Regions from separate parts of the Halomonas sp. A3H3 genome, predicted to be linked through region 2. Evidence: predicted binding sites of a transcription regulator. Region 2 holds the regulator's gene; the other holds the start of a gene.
The links. The regulator sigma-54, encoded in region 2, starts transcription at its own class of promoters, with help from an activator protein. The targets are predictions, from matches to a motif close to TGGCACNNNNNTTGCTNT.
Positions count from the first base shown of each region.

Region 1: a site for sigma-54 is predicted at 3,104-3,121, ahead of amt (ammonium transporter). Genes of this name have one in related genera too.

Region 1 is NZ_HG423343.1:4,627,837-4,633,299, forward strand. It holds gene HALA3H3_RS21010 (peptide chain release factor 3) at 1-1,105, opposite strand, end outside; gene HALA3H3_RS21015 (putative motility protein) at 1,344-1,553, opposite strand; gene HALA3H3_RS21020 (NAD(P)/FAD-dependent oxidoreductase) at 1,694-2,935, opposite strand; gene amt (ammonium transporter) at 3,249-5,463, shown strand, end outside.
Region 2 is NZ_HG423343.1:5,104,047-5,109,509, reverse strand. It holds gene HALA3H3_RS23245 (PTS sugar transporter subunit IIA) at 1-284, opposite strand, end outside; gene hpf (ribosome hibernation-promoting factor, HPF/YfiA family) at 289-597, opposite strand; gene HALA3H3_RS23235 (RNA polymerase factor sigma-54) at 695-2,107, opposite strand; gene lptB (LPS export ABC transporter ATP-binding protein) at 2,237-2,986, opposite strand; gene lptA (lipopolysaccharide transport periplasmic protein LptA) at 2,998-3,513, opposite strand; gene lptC (LPS export ABC transporter periplasmic protein LptC) at 3,525-4,094, opposite strand; gene HALA3H3_RS23215 (KdsC family phosphatase) at 4,095-4,637, opposite strand; gene HALA3H3_RS23210 (KpsF/GutQ family sugar-phosphate isomerase) at 4,690-5,463, opposite strand, start outside.

The sequences.
Region 1 (5,463 bases), 480 kb from region 2:
TATGCAGGCCAATAATATCGCCGGGCCAAGCCTCTTCTACCTGGGAGCGGTCGGAGGCCATAAAGGTCAAGGCGTCGGCAATCTTAACGTCCTTGCCGATACGCACATGGCGCATCTTCATGTTCTTTTCGTACTTACCCGAGCAGACGCGCAAAAAAGCGATGCGGTCGCGGTGATTGGGATCCATATTGGCCTGGATTTTAAACACGAAGCCGGTGAAGCGCTCATCATCAGATGCGACTACCCGCGTATCGGTTTCGTGGGCCTGGGGCGGCGGCGCGTACTCGACAAAACCGTCAAGCATTTCACGCACACCAAAGTTACCCATGGCGGTACCGAAATAGACCGGTGAAAGCTCCCCCCTCCGGTAAGCATCCAGATCAAACTCATGGGAGGCACCGCGCACCAGCTCGACTTCCATGCGCAGCTCTTCGGCCTGCTCTTCTCCAAGCACAGCATCCACTTCGGGATTATCCAAACCCTCAATGCGCTTATCCTCGGGAATGCGGCTACCCTGCCCCTGGGTATAAAGATGAATCACGTCGTTATAAAGGTGATAAACGCCCTTAAAGTGGCGACCCATGCCAATCGGCCAGGTCATCGGCGCACACTGGATATTCAGTACCGTTTCAACTTCATCCATCACCTCAATGGGATCACGGATATCGCGATCCATTTTGTTGATGAAAGTGAGGATCGGCGTGGTGCGCAGACGACACACTTCCATCAATTTAATGGTGCGATCCTCAACACCTTTGGCGCCGTCGATCACCATCAAGGCAGAGTCAACCGCCGTAAGCGTACGGTAGGTATCTTCAGAGAAGTCTTCGTGACCCGGTGTATCCAGCAGATTGACGATGCGGCCGCCGTAGGGGAACTGCATCACCGAGGTCGTTACCGAGATCCCCCGCTCCTGCTCCATCTTCATCCAGTCTGACGTTGCATGGCGATCGTTACGCTTGCTCTTCACCGAGCCGGCTAACTGGATGGCATTCCCAAATAGCAGCATTTTTTCGGTAATGGTGGTTTTACCGGCGTCGGGGTGCGAAATAATAGCGAATGTCCTGCGAAGCTCGGCTTCACGGGCTAATTGAGTCTCTTTCATTGTGCCTCTTCAAATATAGGGTCTCATTCGCAGCACTCACTCAGCAGCTTTCGCTAACTGGCCACCGCGCGTTGAGCCATGTCCATTGCGACAATTGTAACGCTTGGAGGCGGCTGTTGTCGCGGGTGGCGTCAAATGTGACGCTCTTGAAAAAGGCCAAAAAAAACGCTGAACAAGTCAGCGTTTTAATCTTACAAAGTGGCACAAGGCCGATGTTAACCACCACCAAAGCCGGGGGCTAGGCGAAGGTATTTACCTGCGTACCTAGGGTGCCCTCTTTAGCTAGATCTGGCTGCGCGCCAGTATCGGCAGAGGCCATTATTTCAGTTACTTGATCAGCTTGCGTATCCAAAGCTTCTTTGAAAACCTGCATTTGAGCCTGTTCGGCGGTTTGCGCCTGATTCATATACAGCGATGCACTGACTGAACTGCTGATGCCTACATCCATATATCCACCTCATGGTGTGCAAATGTACTTATAAACTAGCAAAGCATTAGATCACGCGCAAAGATACCGTCTCTATTACTGGTGCTAGCGTCTATTACTATCGGCCTAACTCGCCTGATCATTAATAAATAAAGCGCTAGTTAGAACCTATCAGCACGAAATGGTGCCATATCGATGGCCGTGGGCTGCCCCTCCATCATATCCGCCATTAGATGACCGGTGGCGGGCCCCAGAGTGAACCCCTGATGGCCATGGCCAAAGGCAAGCCACAACCCTGGATGCCTTGGCGCAGGCCCAATCACTGGCTTCATATCGGGCAAACAGGGGCGCGCGCCTTTCCAAGGGGCGTCATCGCGTCGCTCGCCCAAGGGGAACACGCTGCGTGCCACTTTCTCGGCGGCGCCCAGTTGATTGACATCAGCAGGCGCATCCAAGCGATCAAGCTCAGCGCCGGTAGTCAAGCGAACCCCTGCGTTCATCGGCGCCAGCAGGTAGCCCACCTCGGCATCCATAACCCAGAAATTTAGCTTGGCTGGCGCTTGAGGCGCGTAATGCATGTGGTAGCCACGTTTTACAAAGGTAGGAAAGTGGTAGCCCAATTCTTTTAGCCAGCTTCCCGCCCAGGGCCCTAGCGCCACGACGACGTCATCTACTTCTAACGCTTCAGCAGCGGTATTGACCTGCCAGCGATCACCCATTTGCTGAACCGACTTGATATCCGACTGCAAAATACGCCCGCCATCATTACTAAACGCTTGGGCGTAAGCCGCGACCAACCCACCTGGATCAGCAACCGTCCAGGGATCAAGCCAGTGAATTGCGCCGATAATGGTGTCACTCAAAGAGGGCTCTTTCTGCGCAAGAGCCGCCTTATCCAGTTGCTCAAACTGCACGCCATAAAGGCGCCGTGCTTCTTCGGCCTCGGTTATCCGCGCAGCAAGTTTTTCAGGCGTGCGATATAGCTCAAGCCATCCCTGCCTGCGCACCAAGTGCTCAGCGCCTGCGGCTTCAATCATCGGGCCGTGGGTTTTTAGCGAAAGCTGAATCAGTGAGGCGTATTCCGGCACGATTTTCTGGTAAGTCTTCGGCGCTGAGTTCATCCAGTAGCGCAATAGCGGGGAGGCGGCGTTGACCATACCCGCGGGGCGGTAACGAATATCTACCCGACGGTTAGGTAAAACGCTGAGGAGCGTTTTAACGTCGCGGGGAAAAGGGTAAGGCCTTACCGCTTCCCGCTGAATGATACCCGCATTGCCAAACGAGGTTTCGCGGCCAGGCTGAAGGCGATCTACCAGGGTCACCTCATGCCCACGCTGGCGCAGATGCCAGGCAATGCTGACACCGACCATGCCTGCTCCCAAAACTACCGTTTGACGCGCCATCTTGATGCACTCCCTTTTCAGCGTTTATGAACCACAATTGAAGATCTATAACTAATTGAAAAATATCACCAATCAATGCGCATTAACACAGTAGAAAACGCTATTTTATTTCTAAAAATCAGTAATTAATGCTGCCATTAGCGTTAAAAAGGATGACTTCACTATTAGCGGCATAACAATTGCTTAGTTTCTATTAGGAAACCTGAATAGCAGTCAGTTAGCACCGGTGCAACGGTTCCCCCTCCTTCCGCTTAAAACAAACAAAGCACCAAAAAGAAGCGCACTTGCACCAAAAGATACTAAGGAAAACACCATGCCTACCACGCTAAATTTGGACAGCTCGTTGCTCGATATGCTCTGGGTGCTCTGGGCCGCTGCTCTGGTATTTGTGATGCAAGCTGGCTTTCTCTGCCTGGAAGCGGGCACTACGCGCACCAAGAATGCTATCAACGTCGCTATGAAAAACGTAGCGGACTTTGCCATTGCCGTCAGTATTTTTTGGTTAGTCGGTTTTGGTCTCATGTTTGGCGACTCTCACCACGGCTTAATCGGCACAACGCTGTTTGGTTGGCAATTAGAAGCCTCCAGCCACTGGGTGATTACCGTTTTTATTTTCCAAGCAATGTTCTGCGCCACCGCCGCTACCATTGTGTCGGGCGCAGTGGCAGAACGTATGCCCTTTTTAGCCTATACCTGGACGGCCCTCTGGATAGCCTTGGTTATCTATCCGGTTTTTGGGCATTGGGCATGGAGCGGGCTTTTGGATGGCGCGGAAGGCTGGTTAGGGGCGCTAGGGTTTGTCGACTTTGCGGGCTCCACGGTCGTACATAGCGTAGGCGGTTGGGTCGCCCTGGCAGCGGTACTGTGTATTGGGCCACGCAGCGGACGCTTCAGCCACGGTAAACCACCTACTGCCTTCCCTTCAGGCAACTTACCCCTCGCCATGTTAGGCGCACTGTTTATGATCTTAGGCTGGTTTGGCTTTAACGGCGGTAGCACCCTGGCCGTTACCGAGCAAATACCCAGCATAATAGCCAATACTGTTTTGGGCGCCGTCGGCGGCATCCTTTCGGGCATGCTGATGGGGCTACGCACTCGGCGCTACGCCGACGTTATGTATGCGATTAATGGCGCCATTGCGGGCTTGGTCGCCGTCACCGCCAGCGCTCATGTGATCTCCTTATCGGCGGCATTTGGGCTGGGTGCGGTTAGTGGCGTACTGATGGTACTGATCAGCGAATGGCTGATAAGCAAACATATTGATGATGCAGTCAGCGCCATACCCTCGCACCTCGTCGCGGGCGTATGGGGTACGCTAGCACTGCCCTGGGTCGCTGACTTAACACTGATGGATAGTGGCTTGTCGCGATCCGCTCAGTTTGGCGTTCAGTTGATCGGTGTTGTGGTGTGCGGCGTTTGGAGCTTTGGCAGCGCCTGGCTACTGTTCCGCATTACCCGGCGCTTCCTGCCCATACGCGTCTCACCTGAAGCAGAAAAGATGGGCCTCAATCTCGCCGAGCATGGCGCCAAAAATGAGTTGAACCAACTGCTTGAGCATATGCGCCAGCATGAACAGCAGGGTGATATGCGCCAGCGAATTGACGCCGACCCGTTTACCGAAGTGGGCGAAATAGCGGCGAGCTATAATCGCGTAACCGCTGCCCTTGAAAGCGCCGTTGGACATACCCGCGTGATGCTTCGCAATCTCCGCGATGGCGTGATTACCTGGCAGGCAGACGGCACCCTGACCAGCCTTAACCCTGGAGCGGAGCAACTCTTCGAGGTCGACGCCAAACAGATTATTGGCCAACCTGTCTCGCAGCTATTGCCAACCCGCTCCCTCAGCCCCGGAGCACGCCATGAAATTAAACGCCGCTGCGCAGATATGCAGGTGCGCCACCTGGAAATACAAGTCAGCGAAGGAGCCAGCGGTTCCGCGTCAGAGCGCTCAGGGATGGTGCGCGATATTACCGAGCGCAAACAGCTGCAGGAGCAGTTAAACCGCGAACGCGACCTTGCCCGTACTACCCTGGCATCGATCGGTGATGGCGTTATTACCTGCGACGCTAGTGGCAACGTAACGTTTATCAATGCGGAAGCTAAGCGCTTGACCGGATGGACACTCGAAGAGGCCATGGATAAACCCATTTACGTGGTGTATCAACTACTCGATGAAGCCAGTGGCCAACCGCTAAACAACCCGGCCCGGCAAGTGCTCACTCAACTAACTCCGGTGCACTCCACCGAGCACTGCCTACTGGTCAGTCGTGATCACTCGCATACCCCCATCCAACACAGCGCTTCACCAATACGTTCGCGCAGCGGCATTACCTTAGGTGCAGTGGTCGTTTTTCAGGATGTTAGCCTCACTCGCCAGTTGACCGAACAGCTGAGCTATCAGGTCAGCCATGACAACCTGACCGACCTGCTCAACCGCCGCGCCTTCGAATCAGCACTGACTGCGCTACTTAATCGCGACGATGGCCACCATGTGCTGTGTTACCTGGATCTCGATCAGTTCAAAATCG
Region 2 (5,463 bases):
TCGCCGTCGATAGCGTCAAAATCGATCGCTTCAGCCAGTTTCAAAAATCCAGCGATAGGGGCGTTGCAGTGGGGGCTACGCGCATGAGGAATAGCCACGCCGTTACCAATACCCGTACTACCTAAGCGCTCGCGGCCGATTAAACGGCTAAACACTTCTTGGCTGTCCAGGCTGGGGATATTTTGGGCGATAAAGGTGCTGTAAAACTCCAGCACCCTTTTTTTGCTGCCCCCGGGGACGTCGAACAGAACGCGTTCCGGGGGGAGTATGGTTTCCAACGTCATTGAATTAACGCACACCGGCGCCTTGGGCGCGAGCTTGTGCTTTTTCCTTGTGTTTAACGAGTTGACGGTCGATTTTGTCCGCTAGTGCGTCGATAGCGGCGTACATATCACTGTCTAGGGCTTCCGCATGTAAGTCAGCACCTGCGGCGTGCAGCGTACAGGCGGCCTGCTGGCGCTCTTTCTCCACTGATAAGGTGACTTGCACCGTAGTTATATTGTCGTAATGGCGCTCTACACGCTCAAGCTTTTCGTTGACATAGTCACGCAAGGCGTCAGTCAGTTCTACGTGATGACCAGTGATATTTACTTGCATTGACGTGCTCCTTATCCATCGGACTGTACTTCGATTGTAACCCTTTTTGCCGCGTTGCAAAGCCCTTGTCGAGAGTTTCCCTGAAACGTTAACGAAGTTAGCGCAAACGACGCCGTTCACTGGAAGAGGGAATGCCCATGGCTTCACGGTATTTCGCCACCGTACGACGCGCCACTTGAATCCCTCCTTCGCCTAATAGCGTCACTAAGCGGCTGTCTGAAAGCGGCTTGCCGGGCGGCTCCTCTTGAATCAGTTTCTTGAGTCGTGCACGGATGGCGGTGCTGGAGTGGCTGTCGCCATCTTGACCGCTCACCTGGCTTGAGAAAAAGTATTTGAGTTCAAACACACCACGGGGTGTATGGATATATTTTTGCGTCGTTACCCGTGAAATAGTCGACTCGTGCATCTCCACGGCTTCGGCAATGTCGGCCAGTATCAGTGGTTTCATGGCTTCTTCGCCGTGCTCTAAAAAGCCAATCTGGCGGGTAATGATTTCGCGACCAACACGCAGCAGCGTATCGTTTCGGCTAGAGAGGCTCTTGATCAACCAGCGCGCTTCCTGCAAGTGCTCTTTGAGAAACTGGTTGTCATCGCTTTTATCCGCACGCTTAATCAAGCTGGCGTAGTCGGGCTGAATGCGCAGCCGTGGCAGGGCCTCGGGGTTGAGCTCTAAATGCCAGCCTTCATTATCGTGGCGGACGACTAGATCGGGGGTGACATAGCTGTCATCGGTGTCGCCGTAGGCGCTGCCTGGGCGTGGGTCTAGGCTGCGAATAAGCAGGATGACATCGGCCAGCTGTTCGTCGTCGAGCCCTAGACGGCGTTTCAGCAGACGCATATCGTCTTTGCCAAGCGCTTCGAGAAACTGCCGCACCAAGCGGCGGGCGGGAACCAGCAGTGGCGTATCATCGGGGAGAGCTGCGAGCTGCAGCATCAAGCACTCACGCAAGTCACGGGCAAATATGCCGGTCGGCTCAAACTGCTGGAGCTTGAGTAGAATGGTTTCCACTTCGCGCTGGCTTAGCCCGTCAATGCCCTGGGCACGAAGCCCTTCACGGATGTCGTTGAGCGGCTGGGTCAGGTAGCCGTTGGCGTCTAGCGCGTCGATTAAGCTTTCCGCGACAAGCTGCTCGCGAGCGCTAAAATCGGTCATGGCGAGTTGCCACAGCAGGTGGCCATGAAGGCTCTGCCCGGCTGCCTGGCGCTCAAAGTCGGGGCCTTCGCTGCTGCCCCCCTGGCTTCCCATATCTTGATAGGTATCTGACCAGTCGCTATCTACCGAGAGCTCAGTAGGGATGCTCTCTGACCACTCTTCTTCCTTAGGCTCGCTGACAGCCTGTTCACTAAATTCATCTTCCTGCTCCAGCATGGGATTGGCATCGAGGGCCTGCTGAATTTCTTGACGAAGATCCAGCGTAGAGAGTTGCAGCAGCGCAATGGCCTGCTGCAACTGGGGCGTCATGGTCAGCTGTGTGCCGATACGCAGTTGGAGAGAAGCTTTCATGACCATCTGAGAACCACTCGTTAATCAGAATGCTCCACCCTAGTGCGAGTGAGTGCTTGGCGCAAGTGCAATAAGCATGCCATTGGTCGTAAAGTTGTTTTAAAGCGCTATTTAGGGGTGATTAAGGCAAAAACATTACAGGCGAAAATCGGCGCCCAAATACACATCCCTTACTTTTTGGTTGGTGAGAATCGAGGCGGGCGAGCCACTGGCGATGATTTGCCCATCGCCGACGATATAGGCGATATCGCAAATGTCTAGTGTTTCACGCACGTTGTGATCGGTGATCAGCACGCCGATATGGCGCTGTTTCAGTGCACGAATGATGGTTTTAATCTCACCTACCGAGATGGGGTCAACGCCCGCAAAAGGCTCATCGAGCAGAATAAAAGCGGGCTCTGTGGCTAGCGAGCGGGCTATTTCTACACGCCTGCGCTCGCCGCCCGAAAGGCTCATGCCCAGGTTGTCGCGAATATGGGTGATATGGAAGTCTTCGAGTAGCGCTTCCAGGCGCTGTTCGCGATCGCTGCGGTTAAGCTCTTTGCGGGTCTCGAGTATCGCCATAATATTCTCGGCAACCGAGAGTTTGCGGAAAATAGACGCCTCTTGAGGTAGATAGCCAATCCCCGCGGCTGCGCGCTCGTGCATGGGGGCGCGCGTTAAATCCACATCGTCGATACCCACCTTGCCAGCGTCGGATTTGACCAGCCCAACAATCATATAAAATGAGGTGGTTTTGCCCGCGCCGTTGGGGCCCAAAAGGCCAACGACACTGCCTTGGGATATCTCCAGATTGATGTCTTTGACCACTCGGCGGCGTTTGTAGCTTTTAGCCAGGTGGTGGGCATAAAGGGTTTTGATCGGCGCAGTGTCAGCAGTGGCCACAGCTAGGCTCCCTATTGTTCAGGCTGAAGGGTCATGCGTATGCGCTGGGGCTCGCTGCCATCAACGTCAGAGCGCGCTTGAATCACTTCTCGGTCAATAAAATACTCAAGGCGACCGCCACTAAAGGTGTCCTCTTGCTGGGTCAGTTCGGCTTGGTCGATCAGCTCTACGCGACGCTCGGCGACGTGATAAATAATCCGCCGCGCCCAGCCTTCCGTGGGGCCTTCTTGCCCTTCGCCTTGATGGCGCAAGTAGGCGCGCTCACCGGTAGCGGTGGCTGTCGAGAGTTCGCCCGCGTCGTTGCGTTCGATCTCTACCCGCTCGCCGCGCAGCTGCATTTCGCCTTGGCGAATGTCCACATCCCCAGTATAAACAGCTGTGCCTGCCCGCTGATCAAGATCTAAACGGTCGGCTTCCACTTCCACTGGGGCCTGGGAAGATGAGTTGGTTTGGGCTAACACTGATAAAGGTATCGCTAAACCGAACAGTGCAGTGTAGAGCAGGGCTGGGGAAATCATGGCTTTCATGGCGGTTCCTATTAGCGTTGTGTGGCCGGGGGGTGCGTGCCGCGCACATTATCCGTTAAGCGAACCTGGCTGGTGTTAAGCCAAACGTCCATACGTGAAGCGCTCATTTGCTGCGGCGGTTGCTGCATCAATACCGGTGTGTCACTCCAGGCATGCTGCTCGAGGCCATCATAGTGCAGTAGCTCGGTATCTAGCTGCCAGCCTTCATCTGGTGCAAACAGCCGAGCCGAACCTGACAGCAGCAGGGCTTGGGTAGCGGTGTTGAGCGTGCCTACATCGGCGCTGGCCAGCCACTGACGGTTTTCGCTGTCATACAGTACTGCCTCGGGCTCTTCCGTCCAGGTTTCGCTGCGCTGCGGGGTATGGATAAGGCGCGGTGTTTTTAGCGACTGCATGACACTGCCGTTATCCCCGAATAGGGTAATCTCGGCATTTTCCAGCACGTGGCCAGGTTCCTGAGCCTGTGCTTCGGGGTCGATGCTGGTGTCTTGAGGCCCGCGGGGGTCAAGCCATACCAGCAGAATCCCCAGCGCGATGACTAGCCCGGCTAACCAGAGGCGTACTTTAAAGCGTTTAAACATTTACGTGCGGCCGTGCAGATAGGTGTCGAGCACCGCGCCCCAGTGTCCTTGAGATTCAAGCAGCGTATCGCAGATCTCACGTACGGCACCGTGGCCACCCAGGCGTTCGGTAGTCCAGTCGGCGTGGGTATGCATATAGTCCGGCGCGTTTGGCACGGTAATGCCGACGCCGCAACGTTTGATAGCCGCTAGGTCGGGTAGGTCGTCGCCACAATAAGCCACCTGCTCTAGTTCAATATCGAGGCGCTGGCAGAGCCCGCGCAGTGTGGCCAGCTTGTCTTCACAGCCTTGGTGAACATGGTCAATGCCGAGTGCCGCCGCGCGTTGGCTAACCATGGGGGAGTCGCGCCCGGTAATCAACGCGACATGTACGCCCACGCGTTTGAGAAGCTTTAGCCCGTGGCCATCCTGGGTGTGGAATGCTTTGATTTCGATACCATCGGCCTGAAAGTAGAGGCGCCCATCGGTAAGGACGCCGTCAACATCCAGTGCTAGCAGGCGTACACGGCGGAGTTGGTCGAGTAGCGAGGCAGGTAGGGTCATAGAACCTCCATATCAATCAGTTCGTAAAGCAGGTCGTGTTGGCGCCGCTGGGTTAAATAACGCCGCTGGCGAGCAGGTCGTGCATATGTAGAGCCCCAATTGGGCGCTGTTGTTCATCAACCACCGCTAGCGCGGTAATACGGCTTTCTTCCATGATGCGTACCGCTTCGGCCGCCAGGATATCGGGGCCTATGCGCTTGCCCGGCCGGGTCATGACATCATCAACGCGCACGTCGCGCAGATTATGGAATTGATCCAGCGTGCGGCGTAGATCGCCATCGGTGTAGACCCCCGCTAATCGTCCTTCGCTATCCACTACGCAGGTAAAGCCAAGCCCTTGCCGGGTAATTTCGAGTAGTGCGTCGCGCAGCGGGCTGCCCAATGCGACTTGGGGCAGGCGTGCGCCGTCGTGCATGAGGTCTCTAACGCGTAGCAGTAAGCGCTTGCCCAAACTGCCGCCGGGGTGGGAGAGGGCAAAATCTTCAGCGGTAAAGCCGCGTGCTTCCAGTAACGCAACCGCCAGTGCATCACCCAGGGCGAGGGCAGCGGTGGTGGAACTGGTGGGGGCTAGATCGAGCGGGCAAGCCTCACGCTCGACGCCACTGTTTAGGTGCGCATCAGCGTGCTTGGCAAGCGTGGAGTGGGGCCGCCCCGTCATGCTGACCAGCGGTGTGCCCAGGCGTTTAAGCAGTGGTAGCAGAGCAGTGACTTCGGCAGTTTCGCCCGAGTTAGAGAGCGCCAGTACTACATCTGCGCGGGTAATCATGCCTAGATCGCCATGGCTGGCTTCGCCGGGGTGAACGAAAAAAGCCGGCGTACCGGTACT